2 regions of the Rhodoferax sp. EU05-FHT12H12 genome follow, and region 2 is predicted to be linked to the other one. Evidence: predicted binding sites of a transcription regulator. Region 2 holds the regulator's gene; the other holds the start of a gene.
The links. Region 2 encodes FNR, which switches genes on or off when oxygen is low (the NO sensors DNR and NnrR bind a similar motif). Its sites were predicted from a motif close to TTGATNNNNATCAA; they were not measured.

Region 1: a site for FNR is predicted at 4,169-4,182, ahead of AC3WS7_RS08480 (hemerythrin domain-containing protein). Genes of this name have one in related genera too.

Annotation. Positions count from the first base shown of each region.
Region 1 is NZ_JBYTDI010000002.1:775,850-783,515, reverse strand. It holds gene AC3WS7_RS08490 (FMN-binding negative transcriptional regulator) at 1-296, opposite strand, end outside; gene AC3WS7_RS08485 (DUF748 domain-containing protein) at 308-4,051, opposite strand; gene AC3WS7_RS08480 (hemerythrin domain-containing protein) at 4,236-4,820, shown strand; gene AC3WS7_RS08475 (vanadium-dependent haloperoxidase) at 4,842-6,200, opposite strand; gene AC3WS7_RS08470 (CRTAC1 family protein) at 6,197-7,666, opposite strand, start outside.
Region 2 is NZ_JBYTDI010000001.1:68,459-76,124, forward strand. It holds gene AC3WS7_RS00290 (heavy metal translocating P-type ATPase) at 1-200, shown strand, start outside; gene ccoS (cbb3-type cytochrome oxidase assembly protein CcoS) at 200-337, shown strand; gene ccoN (cytochrome-c oxidase, cbb3-type subunit I) at 436-1,872, shown strand; gene ccoO (cytochrome-c oxidase, cbb3-type subunit II) at 1,886-2,512, shown strand; gene AC3WS7_RS00310 (cbb3-type cytochrome oxidase subunit 3) at 2,531-2,668, shown strand; gene ccoP (cytochrome-c oxidase, cbb3-type subunit III) at 2,688-3,602, shown strand; gene ccoG (cytochrome c oxidase accessory protein CcoG) at 3,627-5,096, shown strand; gene AC3WS7_RS00325 (FixH family protein) at 5,106-5,381, shown strand; gene AC3WS7_RS00330 (hypothetical protein) at 5,399-5,635, shown strand; gene fnr (fumarate/nitrate reduction transcriptional regulator Fnr) at 5,636-6,355, opposite strand; gene hemN (oxygen-independent coproporphyrinogen III oxidase) at 6,552-7,666, shown strand, end outside.

The sequences.
Region 1 (7,666 bases), on a different contig from region 2:
ACCTTGCCGTGTTCAGCCTTGCTGGCATACCAGCCGGGGCTGATGTAATGCTGCGGGCCCTGGAAGATGACCAGCACCGGTGTCGCCAGATCGGTTTCGCGCCACAGCGGATTGGCACGCGCCACATGGCCCACCAGCGTAGGGCGGGCCACGCCCTCGGTGCGCAACAGCAGCGGGATGTGGTTGGCCTCCAACCCCTGCGCCGTCAGCGTCACCAGGGTCGCCAGGGGGTGGCTGCGCACCAAGGCGTGTAGCACCTCGGCGCGGGTTTCCTCAAAGTGGCTGGGCTGGTACATACGGCACCCGGCTACTGACTGGCCAGGTTGAGCTCGGCCTGCGGCTTGGCCTCCGCCGCAGCGCCGCCGGTTTTCACTGCGCCCAAAAACAGGCGCTCGGCACTCACCTGTTTCGCAGCCAGGTAGTCCTTGACCACCACGCCACGCTGGAGCGCCAGCTCGCGGGCAGCCTCGTCGTTGACGGTGATGTTGGCCAGCAACAGGGCCTCCATGTCAGGCACCTCGATGTCCTTGGTGAGGCCTACCAGGTTGCGCGGCTTGGTGATGTCGGCGCGGCGGTAGACCGCGCGCAGCAGCACCGGCATTTCCTCGGCGCTGTAGCTGGCCACGGCCGCCGCGTCTTGCCCCTGCGCGGTGGCGCGACGGCGTTTCTCGGCCAGCAGCAGGCCCTTGAGGCGTTCGCGCTTGATGGCTTCGCGCTCGGCCTCTACATTGGCCGTGCCTTGCACGGTCAAGCGCAGGCCGGGGCGGTCCACCAGCGCCTTGGCGACCTTGTCCAGCCCGGCCTTGGCCGGGTCGGTCAGCACACTGCTACCGGGTGCAAAAGCCACAGTGCTCAACTCTGCACTGCCGCCGCCACCGAAGGCATTGGCCAGCAGACTAAAGGGGGCGGTGATGGCCTTGGCTACCAGGTTGGTGATGACTTTCCAGATCACCGGACCAATGCGGAACTGCGGATCGTTGAGCGAGCCGCTGATCGGCAGGTCCAGGTCAATCACGCCATTGCGGTCGGCCAGCAGGGCCACCGCCAGCTTGACGGGCAGGCTATTGGGTGCGCCGTCCACCTTGTCGCCAAAGGTCAGCTGGTTCAGCACCAGTTTGTTGGTGGCGGTGAGCTGGCCATCGGGTTGCACGGTGTAGCGCACATCCAGGCTGAGCTTGCCGCGCTCGATGCCATAACCCGCGTACTTGACCGCATAGGGTGAGAGCGGCGACAGCTCCAGGTCGCGCACCTTGCCCGCAATGTCCAGCGCCAAAGGCTTGGCCAGCGGGTTGAGCTTGCCGGTGATGTCCAGCGACGCGGTGCCTTCGGCCCGCCCACGCAGCTCCAGGTCGGCCAGCTGCACCACGCCGTTGGAGGGCTGGCTGGAGAACTGGCTGAGCTTGCCGGTCAGGTCGCTCAGGTTGGCGGTGTAGTTGGGCTGGATGAAACGGTCGGAAAACAGCACCCGACCGTTGACCAGGCTGATAGGGCCCATGGTGATGACGGCGTCGGGCCCGGCGCTGGCACTCGCGGCTGCGGATGCAGCAGGTGCCGGGGCCGATGCTGCGGCACCGGGTGGCGTGCTGGCGGCCGCCTCGGCCTGGGCCGGGGTTTTGCTCAGGTCCTGCAGGTTCAGGCGGCCATTGGGGTTGACGATAAGACGGGCGTAAAAGTCGGACAGCGCCGCCTCGCGCACGTTCACCCGCGTGGCGGCACCGGGCACCATGGCCAGGTCGATGCCGGGCACGTTGAGCGACTTCCAGCTCAGCAGCTCCTCGGCAAAACTGCCGGCCGCGCCTTGCACGGTGTTGGCACGGAAGTCTTCCAGCTGTGCATCACCCTTGAGTGCGACCTCCGGCCCCTTGGCCGTGCTGGCAAAACGCAGCTGGCCCTTGAAGCTGGCATCGGCCCGCAGCACATCCAGGTTCACCTGGCTGGCCACGTAGGGCGCGAGCGCATGCGCCGGCAGCTCCAGCAACTCCACGGCGCCCTGGGCTTGCACCGGGTCCCAGGCCACGGTGCCTTGGTAACGCAGGCTGCCGGCTTCGGCCTGGCCCGACTTCACGCGGGCGCTCAGCGTCACCGGCACTGGCTTCTTGCCATCCAGCGCGGCACCCTTGGCCTGCAGGTTGAGGGCTGAAATATCCAGCCGCACCGGGCGCGCGTTCACGCGGTCGGTGAACTGCACAGCAGCGTTTTGCAGCTGCAGCTCGCCCAGCGCCACTTTCCAGGGCGCTGCGGGGGGCGCGGTTGCAGCCGGGGTAGCGGCGGCTGGGGCAAGGGGCGCGGCGCCGTGGGCTGCTTTCAGCCAGCGCTCAAACATCCATGTCCCGTCCGTCTCGCGGCGCACGCCGCTGCTGGCACCGGCCAGCAGCAGCTTGCCCACGCGGGCAGTCCGAGCCGCCAGGTCCACCTGGGCATCGCTCACTTCGAGCAGCTTGAACTTGGGCAGGTCCTGGGAGCTGGGGCCCTCAGAGTTGCGCGTATTGCCCGTGGTGGTGGCAGCGGCCGCCATGGCCTTGCTGGCCACCAGGCCCGCGTCGCGCACGGCCAGTTGTTTCACCGTGGCCTGCAGCTTGTCACCGGCCCAGGTGGCACCCAGTTCGGCGTCCAGCACGCCGCGCACCGTGGGCTGCAGCCATGCGGCCAAGTAGGGGTCGGCCAGTGCCAGGGCCAGGCCATTGACGGTGGCTTGGGCGCTGCCTTGCTGGTCGGTCCCCTCTGCCTGCAGGGTCAGGCGCGCGCTGGTCTTGCCCGCGGGCAGGTTGGCGCTGGCCTCGGCGCGCACCGCCTGGTCCATGGGCCAGTGCAGGCCCTGGGCCGTGAGCTCCAGCTCGGTCAGCGCCAGCTTGGCCGGGGTTTGTTGGTCCTGCCAGTCCACCTGGCCACCCCGCAGCGCCAGGCGCTCCAGCGCCAAGGCCCACGGTTTGGCAGTAGCTGGCGTTTCAGTGCCTTTTGGGCCTGTAGCCCCCGTGGTGTCTGCGCGAGCAGCTCCTGTTTTAGGAGCGTCTTTGGCTGCCCCTGTGCTGGCAAGCGCCAGATTGAGGCGGCCATTGCGCGCGCGCAGCACCTGCAAGCGCGGGTTGCTGATCTCCACCGCACCCAGCTTTACCTGCTGCTCCAGTGGGCGCACATCGGCCAGCTCGGTGCGCACCGCGTCCACCGACAGCAAGGGCGCGCCGGTGGCATCCGCCACGGCCAGTTGGCTCACGGTGACCACGCCCGAGAGCGTGACTGCGGTTTGCGGTTGCTGCACAAAACCGATCTTGAGTTCTGCATCCACCACCGCGCTTTGCGGCTGCACAGGCAGGCCTGCCGGCAGGTAGGGCAGATAGGGCTTGAGGTCCAACTGGCTGATCTTCAGCTGCGCCTCGCCCTGGCGGGTTTGGGCGAACGGCGTGCCCTGGGCCGCGGTATCAAAGGCACTGCCATTGAGCACAAAGGCCAGCCGTGGCGCCACCAGCACATCACGCTTGGAATCAAAGTTGCTGAGAAAAGGCACGCTGAGCTGCAGCTCGCGCAGCGTGTGCTGGCGCGGCTGGCCTTGCAGCGCCTGGTCGGTGTAGTCCACGCTGCCGCCACTGAGGGTGACGTTGTAGACCGCAAAGCGCAGCGGATCTCCTGCAGGCGCGTCCGAAGGTGCCTGCAGGCGCTGCACGATGTCGTCGATGTCGTACTGCCCCTTGCCCGTGTGGGTGAGGTACAGCGTGGGCGCCTCCACGGCCACCGCGTCCACCACGGGCGCCAGACGCAGCAGCGACTGCAGCTCGGCATCTACATAGACCCTGGCTACGCTGAACTGCGGGCCACTGCCGTCGGCCTTGGCCACGGCCAGCTCGCGCACTGTGAGCTCCAGCGACCAGGGCGCAAACTCGATGGCACCGATGGTGACCACACGGCCCAGCAACGCCGATAGCCGGGTTTGCGCCTGGCTTTTGGCAATGGACGGCACCAGCGCCCAGGCCAGCCCCCATAGCAACACCAGCGCACCCAGCGCATAGGCCAGGCGGTGCAACCAGGTCAGGACTCGGGGGGACAGTGGTGTCGTCATAGCAAGGGCAAGGAATAAGGACGTCAGTACCGCGCCGGGCGGCGCACAGCAGTGATGGTAACGGCGCTACTTGAGCCGTGCACGCCCCAAAGGTCCGAACGGCTAGCAACACGGCCGTTGACCTGCATCAAGCTCTTGGGCTGGCGTGCGTGGGAAGCTCTCGCACAATTACCGGAGACACGCCATGCCCCGTAGCAGCCTGCAAACCATCAAAGACGAACACGCCGCCCTGGCCGCCATGCTGCAGTCACTGCTGCTGATGCTGGACCGTGGCCCCGGTGACGAACCCGAACGATTTTTTGACGTGCTGCGCGCCATGCTCTTCTACATTGACGAGTTCCCCGAGCGCCTGCACCACCCCAAGGAATCGGACCTGCTGTTTCCGCGCGTGGTGCGCCTGGCGCCCCAGACCCTGGAGGCCATCACCCAGCTGGAAAAAGACCACGCCCGCAGCGAGGCCGCCGTGCGCGAATTGCAGCACCTGCTGCTGGCCTGGGAACTGCTGGGGGAAAGCCGCCACGCGGCGTTTGACACCGCCGTACGCCGCTATGTAGCCGCCTACCTGACCCACATGAAGCTGGAAGAAACCGCCATCCTGCCCGTGGCCCAAGCGGTGCTCAGCGATGCCGACTGGGCCGAACTGGACGCAGCCTTCGCCAACAACTGCGACCCATTGACCGGCCAGCACCCACGCGACCCGGCCTTCGATCGCCTGTTCACCCGCATCGTGATGCGTGCGCCCGCACCCATTGGTGTGGGCGAGGGCTGAGAGCGCAGCCCAGCCCCCGGCTCAGCGCGCCAGCTTGAGCGCCAGCACCTGCTGGGCGACACAGCGCCCCTGCACCTTGCCCCCCTCGATACCGCTGCGGAAGTGGATGCCCGCGTACATGCGCGAGATGGCCGCTTCGTCTGCCGCCACCTTGAAGCTGGCAAAGGTGCGCGGGCCCCAGCCGCGGTCGTTGTGGGTGTTGTCGGTAAACGGCTGGTTGGCGCCAAACACCTGCTCCAGCACTCCGGCCGCCGCGCTGGACTGCACCGAGTGGCCTGAGGGGTATTCCGGGAACGGTGGCGTGTGCATCAGGGTAGGCACCCAGTTGCTGTCGATCACCAGTTGCACATAGGTCACCGGGCGCAGCAGGTTGGCGGTGTACTTGGTTTTCCAGCCCGCAATAAAGGCGTCGGCCATGGCCAGGTTCAGGCGCACCATGGTGTGGGCGGCCTTGGCCAGGTCGGCCTTTTGCACTTTGAGCAGGTCGTTGGCTATGTAGGCCCAGTGGCCCGCAGGCGTGGGGGTCTTGAGTGGGTCATCCGCCCAGTACAGCGACACCTGGCGTTGCTCTTGGGTGGCCTTGTTGCTCACCTGGTAGACCTCTTGGGCCTCTTTGTAAAACGCCGAACCCGGGCTCTCAGAGTACGGGGGATGCGGCGGTGCGGCGCAGCTGCTGCTGGTCTTCAATACAAACGGCCGCACCTCGCCCCACCAGGGCAAGAGCGCCTGCGCAAACGCGGGCGGTGTGGCCGACCACTGGCCTTCGCCACTCGGGGGCACGTAATTTTTCTGGCTGCGGCGCAGCGGGCCCCAGGCCTCGTGGCCGCCATCGGTGCGGGCCCAGGTCATGATGGCCATGGCCATGAGCTTGCCAAAAGTCTCCGAGCGGTTGGTGATCTCCGGCGTGACCGTGTTGGGGTCGAAGTCCTGGCTGTACTTGAGTGGCAGGCTGCGCTCCAGCAGGTCGATGCGCGCCTTGTTTTCGGCGCTGGCCGTGGGGAACATCATCCGCGTCATCGTCGCCATGGAGGCATTGGCCACCGTGGGCCAGTGCAGCACTTCGTCGGGCTGGGCCCAGGGCAGCGACTGCAGCTCGTTGAGCTGGCCCGCCAGGCTTTGGTGTTGCGGCATGCCGGGCACCACCGACTCGTACAGCGTGAGCCCCAGGTAGGCCAAGGCACGCGAGGCCACGGGCGGGCTGTAGCCCGGGGTCTGCTGGGTCAGCAACAAGGCCAGGTTGAACCACTCGGTGGCAACACTGGCACTGAAGGCGCTGGCGGGGCGCGCGGCGGGCGCCGCCTGCTGGGCTTGCACAGGCAAGAGCGCGCTGGTCCAGGCAAAGACGCCTGCCAGGCACAGCGAGAACAATCGGGTTTTCATGGGGCTTTCCAGTTCACAAGGCCCTGGGGGCTGAGGGTGTAGAAGGCATCTGCCTTGGCGGGCATCCAGTCGCTCCAGCCGCCGTGCGGCCACCCCACGCGCAGCTGTGCCGTGGTGGCGTTGCCCAGACCAAAGTGCATCCAGCCCAGGTGGCCACTGGCATGGCCGCCGCCCACGGTGAGCTCTTGGCGGATCACGGGGGCCGCATCACCCTCGCCCAACTTCACCTCCACCCAAGCACCCACGGCATCGCGGTTGCCGGTGGGCTGCTGCAAACGCAGCTGCAGCCAGTGGCCCGCAGGCGCCGCCGTGGTCTGGCGCCACAGCTGGGCCTTGTCCCAGCGGTTCACCACCAGCACGTCCAGCAGGCCATCACCATTCAGATCCGCCACCATGCCACCACGCCCGCGCTTGAAGCTGGCGAGTCCGGCCTGGCTACCCGCTTCCACAAAGTTGCCATCGGCCTTTTGCAGCAACAGGTTGTTGGGGTCCAGTGTCGCAAAGTCGGGCATGGTGGACACATTGCCCTTCACCACAAACAGGTCCGTCAGCCCATCGTTGTTCATGTCGGCAAACTGGGCGTGCCAGGCGGTGCTGGGGTGCACATCTCCGCCCACATAAGGCCGGTGCGCCGTCACTCCGCGTTTGAAGGCCATGTCGGTAAAACGCGGCTGGGCTGCGCCCGCCTCCAGCGTCTGCAATTTGTTGTCAGACATGCTGGTCAAAAATACCTCGGGGTAACCATCGCCATTGAGGTCGTGGCTGGCAATGCCCATGCCCCAGATTTGCAGCGGCTTCCAACCCTGGGCGGCGGTGTAGAGCGCGGGTGCGGCGCCGGCAGGCAGCTGCCACAGCTGCTCTTCGCCACCCTTGTAATACTCGCGGTCATTGCTCACACGCAGCGCGGCCGTACCCGAGCGGCTCCAGTCCGAGAACAGCATGGACAGCGCGCAGTGGCCGGGCACCAAGGGCGTGGCAGGCTGGTAACCGCCACCCTCTTTGGGGCGCAGCAGCAAGCCCGGTGTGCAGCTGCCCCAGGGGAACTCGGGCTTGCTGCGGTCGGTGTAGGTACCAATGGCCAGTGTGGGCCAGGCTTGGCCTTTCTCCCAGGTGGCGGCAAAGGCGGTGTGCCAGCCGTTGCCGGTGCGGATGGACCATGCGTCATTGGCCTTCTCGAACTTGCACTGGCCCGCCCCTTTGAACACCTGCACCTCGCCCACGCGCAGCACCACCAAGTCGGTCAGGCCGTCGCCGTCAATGTCCAGCGGGTAGGCGCCCACGGCATTGGTCAGCTCCAGGCCCGAGCGCTCTTCTTGCAGCTTGAGCGGACCGCCACGCGTGCTGCGGTTGCGGTAGAACTTGGCTTTGTTCACGCCCGCAGTCATGTACACCTCGGGCAGGCCATCGGCGTCGCAATCGAAGGTGGCCACGCCCCCGCCCACCATGTATTCGCCCTCGCCTTCAAA
Region 2 (7,666 bases):
GGTTGGCGCGCAGAACCCAGCACATCGTGCGGCAGAATTTGTGGTGGGCGCTGGCCTACAACGCGGCCTGTGTGCCGCTGGCCGTGGCGGGCTACTTGCCGGCCTGGCTGGCCGGCTTGGGCATGGCCAGCAGTTCCTTGCTGGTGGTGCTTAATGCCCTGCGCCTGGCACGCACCCCGCGTTCGGCATTGGAGCTGTAATGGATATTTTGTATTTGTTGATTCCGCTGTCTGTGGTGCTGGTCTTTTTTATCTTGGGCGGTCTGTGGTGGGCCATCGACCGCGGGCAGTTTGAAGACATTGAGTCGGAGGGGGAGCGCATTTTGCGTGATCCCTGACAATCAGAAGGGTTTTTAGTCCGCGGTTGATTTGGGTCAACCTGAGCGGGCAGGGGCGGTAAGACACTCGGTTTGCAGTAATCCAAGAAGAGGTAAATATGGCATTTCCAAATCAACAGGCGACGGTTTACAACGATACCGTTGTACGCCAGTTCGCCATCATGACCGTGGTCTGGGGCGTGGTCGGCATGCTGGTAGGCGTGATCATCGCCGCCCAGCTGGCCTGGCCCGAGCTCAACTTAGGTATTCCGTGGCTGTCATACGGGCGATTGCGGCCCCTGCACACCAACGCGGTGATTTTTGCGTTTGGCGGTTGCGGCTTGTTTGCCTCGGCCTACTACGTGGTGCAGCGTACCTGCCAGGTGCGCCTGTTTGGCGACAAGCTGGCGGCATTCACCTTCTGGGGGTGGCAGCTGGTCATTCTGGCCGCTGCAGTGTCCCTGCCGCTGGGGTATACCCAAGGCAAGGAGTATGCCGAGCTGGAGTGGCCCATTGACATCCTGATCACGCTGGTCTGGGTGTCGTTTGCCGTGGTGTTCTTCGGCACCGTGGGCACCCGCAAGGTCAAGCACATTTATGTGGCCAACTGGTTCTTTGGCGCCTTCATCCTGGCCGTGGCCATTCTGCATTTGGTCAACAGTGCCGCCATTCCTGCGGGCTTCATGAAGTCCTACTCGGCCTATGCTGGTGTGCAAGATGCCATGGTGCAGTGGTGGTATGGCCACAACGCCGTGGGCTTCTTCCTGACCGCGGGCTTCCTGGGCATGATGTATTACTTCATTCCCAAGCAGGCAGGTCGTCCGGTGTACAGCTACCGCTTGTCCATCGTCCACTTCTGGGCGCTGATCTTCACTTACATGTGGGCGGGTCCCCACCATTTGCATTACACCGCCTTGCCTGACTGGACCCAGTCCGTCGGTATGGTGTTCTCCCTGATTTTGTTGGCTCCCAGCTGGGGCGGCATGATCAACGGCATCATGACCTTGTCGGGTGCCTGGCACAAACTGCGTGACGACCCCATCCTGCGTTTCCTGATCGTGTCCCTGTCCTTTTACGGCATGTCCACGTTCGAAGGCCCCATGATGTCCATCAAGACCGTGAACGCCTTGAGCCACTACACCGACTGGACCGTGGGCCACGTGCACTCAGGCGCTCTGGGTTGGGTGGGTCTGGTGACCATGGGCTCCATGTACTACCTGATTCCCCGCCTGTTTGGCCAGAAGCAGATGTTCAGTGTCAAAGCCATTGAGCTGCACTTCTGGGTGGCCACCATCGGCATCGTGATTTACATCGCCGCGATGTGGATTGCCGGTGTGATGCAAGGCCTGATGTGGCGCGCCATCAACCCCGACGGAACGTTGACCTACACCTTTGTGGAGTCGGTGAAGGCTACGTATCCCTTCTATGTGCTGCGTCTGCTTGGCGGTCTGCTCTACCTGAGCGGCATGCTGATCATGTTGTGGAACACCCTGAAGACCGCGACTGCCGGCCGGGCCACTACCGTGACCATCCCAACCGTCGCTGCCCACGCCTAAGGAGAACAAGAATATGGCTAACGAAACCAAAAGCTCCGGCTTGTCGCACGAGAAGATTGAGACCAACAACTTCTTGATGATTGTGTTGATCCTGTTGGTCCTGCTGGTGGGCGGTATGGTGGAAATTGTTCCACTGTTCTTCCAGAAGTCCACCACCGAGCCGATCAAAGGCATCCAGCCGTACACCGCGCTGCAACTGGCAGGCCGTGACGTCTACATCCGCGAGGGTTGCTACAACTGCCACTCGCAGATGATTCGCCCCTTCCGCGCCGAGACGCTGCGTTACGGCCATTATTCGGTTGCGGGTGAGTCGGTGTACGACCACCCCTTCCAGTGGGGCAGTAAGCGCACGGGCCCCGACTTGGCACGCGTGGGCGGCAAGTACAGCGACGAATGGCACCGCATTCACTTGGTGAACCCGCGCGATGTAGTGCCTGAGTCCAACATGCCTGCCTACCCTTGGCTGGCAAAGAACCAGGTGGCCGCCGCAGAGATGCCCGCCCGCATGAAGGCCCTGCGCACGGTGGGCGTGCCCTACACCGACGAGCAGATTGCCAAGGCACCGGAAGAGGTGAAGGGCAAGACCGAGCTGGAGGCCACCATTGCCTACCTGCAAGTGCTCGGCTTGGCACTCAAGTAAAGAAAAAGGGAGATTTCCATGGACATCAATACCCTGCGTTCCGTGACCACCCTGGTCAGCCTGGTGGTGTTTGTTGGCATTGTCTGGTGGGCGTGGTCCAAGCGCCGATCGGGTGACTTTGCGCAAGCTGCCAACCTGCCTTTTGAGCAGGACTGAACCCGCATAAGGAATAAAAATGAGCGACTTTACGAGTAACTTCTGGTCCGTCTATGTGGCGGCCATCACGGTGATTGGCATTGTGGCCTGTCTGTTGCTGCTGTGGTTCAGTGGCAAGGCCAAGGCCATGACCGCCAACGACAACACAACCGGCCACGTCTGGGACGGTGACCTGCGCGAGATGAACAACCCCTTGCCGCGCTGGTGGGTGTGGCTGTTCATCATCACCATTGTGTTTGCTGGCGTGTATCTGGCGCTTTATCCCGGCTTGGGCAAGTCGGCCGGCAAGCTGGGCTGGACCCAGGAGGGCCAGTACCAGGCTGAAGTGGCCAAGGGCAATCAGGAAGTGGCCCCGCTGTACGCCAAGTTTGCGTCCATGAAGCCCGAAGACGTGTCCAAGGATCCGCAAGCCCATGCGATCGGTGAGCGTTTGTTCATGAACAACTGCTCGCAGTGCCATGGCTCCGATGCTCGCGGCTCCAAGGGTTTCCCCAACCTGACCGATGCGGATTGGCTGCACGGCGGTACACCGGAAAAAATCGCCGAGACACTAACTTTGGGCCGTGTGGGACAGATGCCGCCCATGGCTGCTGCTGTAGGTACCGGAGATGATGTGAAGAACGTGGCGCACTATGTGTTGAGCCTCTCCGGCAGCCCCCACGACTCGGTGCGTGCCGCTCTGGGCAAACCCAAGTTTGCCGCCTGTGCGGCCTGCCACGGTGGCGACGGCAAGGGCAATATCGCCCTGGGCGCGCCCAACCTGACGGATGATGTCTGGCTGCATGGTTATGGCGAGAACGCGATTGTGGCCATGATCAACAACGGCAAGGTCAACCAGATGCCTGCACAGGCTGACAAGTTGACTGCAGCGCAGATTCAGGTGCTGGCTGCCTATGTCTGGGGCATGTCCAACAACGGCGCGCCTGCCAAGTAAGCGACCGCTTTTCAGGACATTGTGTTGAACACAGCCCCCGACTCGCCCCGCAAAGTCATTCCGATTGCGCCGTCTCCGGACCGTGGCCCGATAGAGCCACCGCCCGGGGCCGATGCAGAAATGGTGGCCTTGTACGAGGCGCACAAGAAGATCTACCCGCGCAGTGTGTCTGGGTATTTCTCCAAGTGGCGTTGGGCGCTGGTGTTTCTCACACAGCTCGTGTTTTATGGTTTGCCCTGGCTGGAGTGGGGCCAGCGCCAAGCCGTGCTCTTTGATCTGGGGGCGCGGCGTTTCTATATTTTCAATCTGGTTCTCTACCCGCAAGACTTTGTTTACCTTACCGGGATACTGGTGATTTCCGCCTTGGCGCTGTTTTTGTTCACAGCGGTGGCAGGGCGTTTGTGGTGTGGTTATGCCTGCCCGCAAACGGTGTACACCGAAATTTTTCTCTGGATGGAAAAGCTTGCCGAAGGCGACCGTTCCGCCCGCATGCGCCGTGATGCAGGCCCCTGGAATTGGGACAAGGTATGGCGCAAAGCAGCCAAACAGGGCATGTGGGTTGTCGTGGCGTTGTGGACCGGGTTTACCTTTGTGGGCTACTTCACCCCCATCCACACCCTCAGCCAAGAGGTTTTGCAATGGGGCTTGGGTCCCTGGGAAAGTTTCTGGATTCTGTTTTATGGTTTTGCCACGTATGGCAATGCCGGTTACATGCGCGAGCAGGTGTGCAAATACATGTGCCCGTATGCCCGTTTTCAGAGTGCCATGTTCGACAAGGACACCCTGGTGGTGACCTATGACCAAGAGCGTGGAGAGCCCCGTGGCGCGCGGTCGCGCAAGGCAGATCCCCTGGCCCTGAACCTGGGGGCCTGTGTGGACTGCAGCCTGTGTGTACAGGTGTGCCCCACCGGCATCGACATCCGCAAGGGCCTGCAGTACGAGTGCATTGGCTGTGGCGCGTGTGCGGATGTATGCGACACCGTGATGGACAAGATGGGCTACGCCCGGGGACTGGTGAAGTACTCCACCCAAAATGCGGTGAGCCAACACTGGACCCGTGCCCAGACCATTCGCCATGTACTGCGCCCCCGGGTGCTGGTGTACAGCGGCATTTTGTTGGCGGTGGTGGTGGCCATGCTGGCGAGTTTGGCGCTGCGCTCGCCGTTCAAGGTGGATGTGGTGCGTGACCGTGGCACGCTGGCGCGTATCGTGCAAGGCGGCAAGATCGAAAACGTATACCGCCTGCAGATCATGAATGCGACGGAGCAGGACCAGGACTTCCGCATTGGCGCCAGCGGGATAGAGGGCATCAGCATCCAGTTGGACAGCCCTACCGTTGCCATTGGTGCTACCCAGGCGCGCTGGGTCGCGGTCCGGGTGCAAGTGCCATATGAGGCCGTCCCCGCAGGCTCACACGCCATCCAATTTGAAGTGGCCGATGCGGAGCACAAGATGGCCGTGACCGAAAAATCGGTGTTTATCGTTCCCCGTTAAGGATTCACCATGGACTCTCCTTCTATCTCCTCCCAACCCTGGTGGCACTTTGGCCACGTCTGGTTGGTGTTGTCTGGCCCGGCCATTGTGGTGGTCGCCGGCTTCGTCACGCTGTACCTGGCCATGTCCGGTGCAGACCCGGTGGTGGACCAAAACTACTACCAAAAGGGCATTGAGATCAACCGTACGCTGGAAGGTGCCCCGGAGAGCCTGGCGCCCGCCATGCAAGCGCGTAACCACGCTGCGACGGGCGTCAAAGCGCCTGTGGCCCAGTCCAAACCCTGATTCCCAAGAGGCGCACCATGCCCAAAGTCAAATGGACAGCAATTGTGTGGCCTGCTTTTTTGACGGCGTGTTTGCTGGAGGTGTTGGTGTTCGCGTTTGTCGACCCGCATGAGTTGCACTGGCTGGGGCGGCCTGTGGAGTTCTCGCGCCAGGGTGTTTACACCGTGGCGTTCTTTGTGTTTTGGGTGATCGCGCTGGTCGCCAGTGGACTGGCAGCACTGCTGTGTCTCAGCCCTGCAGAGGTCAACGACTGATCAGTTGCAGACTTTAGGATTCACGATGTCTTTGAGGGCATCGGTGTTCAAGATGCGCACGTGACGCTGTTTCACTTCCACGATGCCGTCTTCCACAAACTTTGAAAAAGTGCGGCTGACGGTTTCGAGCTTGAGGCCGAGGTAGCTGCCAATTTCTTCGCGCGTCATGCGCAGTACCAACTCCGACTGCGAGAAGCCGCGTGCGTGCAACCGCTGCACCAGGTTCAACAGGAAGGCGGCCAGGCGCTCTTCGGCGCGCATGCTGCCCAGCAGCAGCATGACGCCGTTCTCCCGCACGATCTCGCGGCTCATGATCTTGTGCACGTGGCGCTGCAGTGCGTTCACTTCGCGTGACAGTTCTTCAATGCGCTCAAAGGGCATAACGCAGACTTCGGCGTCTTCCAGCGCCACGGCGTCGCAGGTGTGGTGATCGTTGACGATGCCGTCCAGACCAATTACTTCACCCGCCATCTGAAAGCCGGTGACCTGGTCACGCCCGTCCTCCGAGGCCACGCAGGTCTTGAAGAAGCCGGTGCGAATGGCGTAGAGGCTGGTAAAACGCTCGCCATTGCGGAAGAGGGTGCTACCCCGTTTGACTTTGCGGCGGCTGGCCACCACATCGTCAATCTTCTCCAGTTCGCTGGGGCTCAGACCCAGGGGCATGCAGAGTTCACGCAGGTTGCAGTTGGAGCAGGCGACCTTGATGGTGTGCGGGCTCAGGGGCGCGGTTGGTACGGGCGTGATGGCAATGTGCGCATGCGCCTCGCCTGGTTTGCCGGATGGAGTGCTTGGTTCAAACATGTGGTTCCCCTGATGCAAGTCAATTATCCGCCTTGGCACCCATCGCGGGCTTGATCTGTATCAATGTCCGCCGCGGGCGTTTGGGCGACATTTGTGATGCCAGTTTGGAGTATCCATGAACGCCGTCCTCGACACCCCGCCCATCTCTGAAAATTTGTTGACCCGTTTTGACGTTTCGGGGCCGCGCTACACCTCCTACCCGACGGCAGACCGCTTTGTCGAAGCCTTCACCGCGGATGACTATGCCCAGGCACTGGCCCAGCGCCGTAGCGGCGCCGCTGCCTTGGCGCTACCCTTGTCCCTGTATGTGCATATTCCCTTTTGCGAGTCGCTATGCTACTACTGCGCCTGCAACAAAATCATCACCAAGCACCATGACAAGGCAGCGACCTACCTGCGCTACCTGAGCCGCGAGGTGGACCTGCATACCGCGTGCATCGGTACCGGCCAGACCGTGAGCCAGTTGCACCTGGGTGGCGGCAGCCCCACCTTCTTGAGTGACGCCGAGTTGGGCGAGCTGATGGGCATGCTGCGGCGCAATTTCAACCTCGCGCCCGGCGGCGAATACTCCATTGAAGTGGACCCCCGCACCATTGACGCGCAGCGTCTGGACACCCTGGCCGAGCTCGGCTTCAACCGTCTGAGCTTTGGGGTCCAGGATTTTGACCCCGCAGTGCAAAAGGCTGTGCACCGCGTGCAGCCCGCTGAGCAGGTGTTTGCGCTGGTGGAGGCTGCGCGCGCGCGCGGCTTTGAGTCCATCAATGTGGACTTGATCTATGGCTTGCCCCAGCAGAGCCCTGAGTCGTTTGACCGCACGCTGGCCCAGGTGAACCAGTTGCGGCCCGACCGTATTGCGCTATACGCCTACGCGCATTTGCCCGAGCGCTTCAAGCCCCAGCGGCGCATTGCCACGGTGGAGTTGCCCAGCGCGGCGTCCAAGGTGTCCATGTTGTCACGCTCCCTGGCTGCCTTTATGGGTGCGGGTTATGTGTATGTGGGAATGGACCATTTCGCCTTGCCGGAAGACTCGCTGGCGGTGGCCAAGCGGCAAGGGCGCCTGCATCGCAATTTCCAGGGGTACAGCACGCAGCCCGATTGCGATCTGATTGCGCTGGGCGTCTCGGCCATTGGCCGCATTGGTGCCAGCTACAGCCAGAACGCCAAAACGCTGGATGAGTACTACGACTACCTGAACCAAGGACGCTTTCCCGTAGTGCGTGGCCTGGCGGT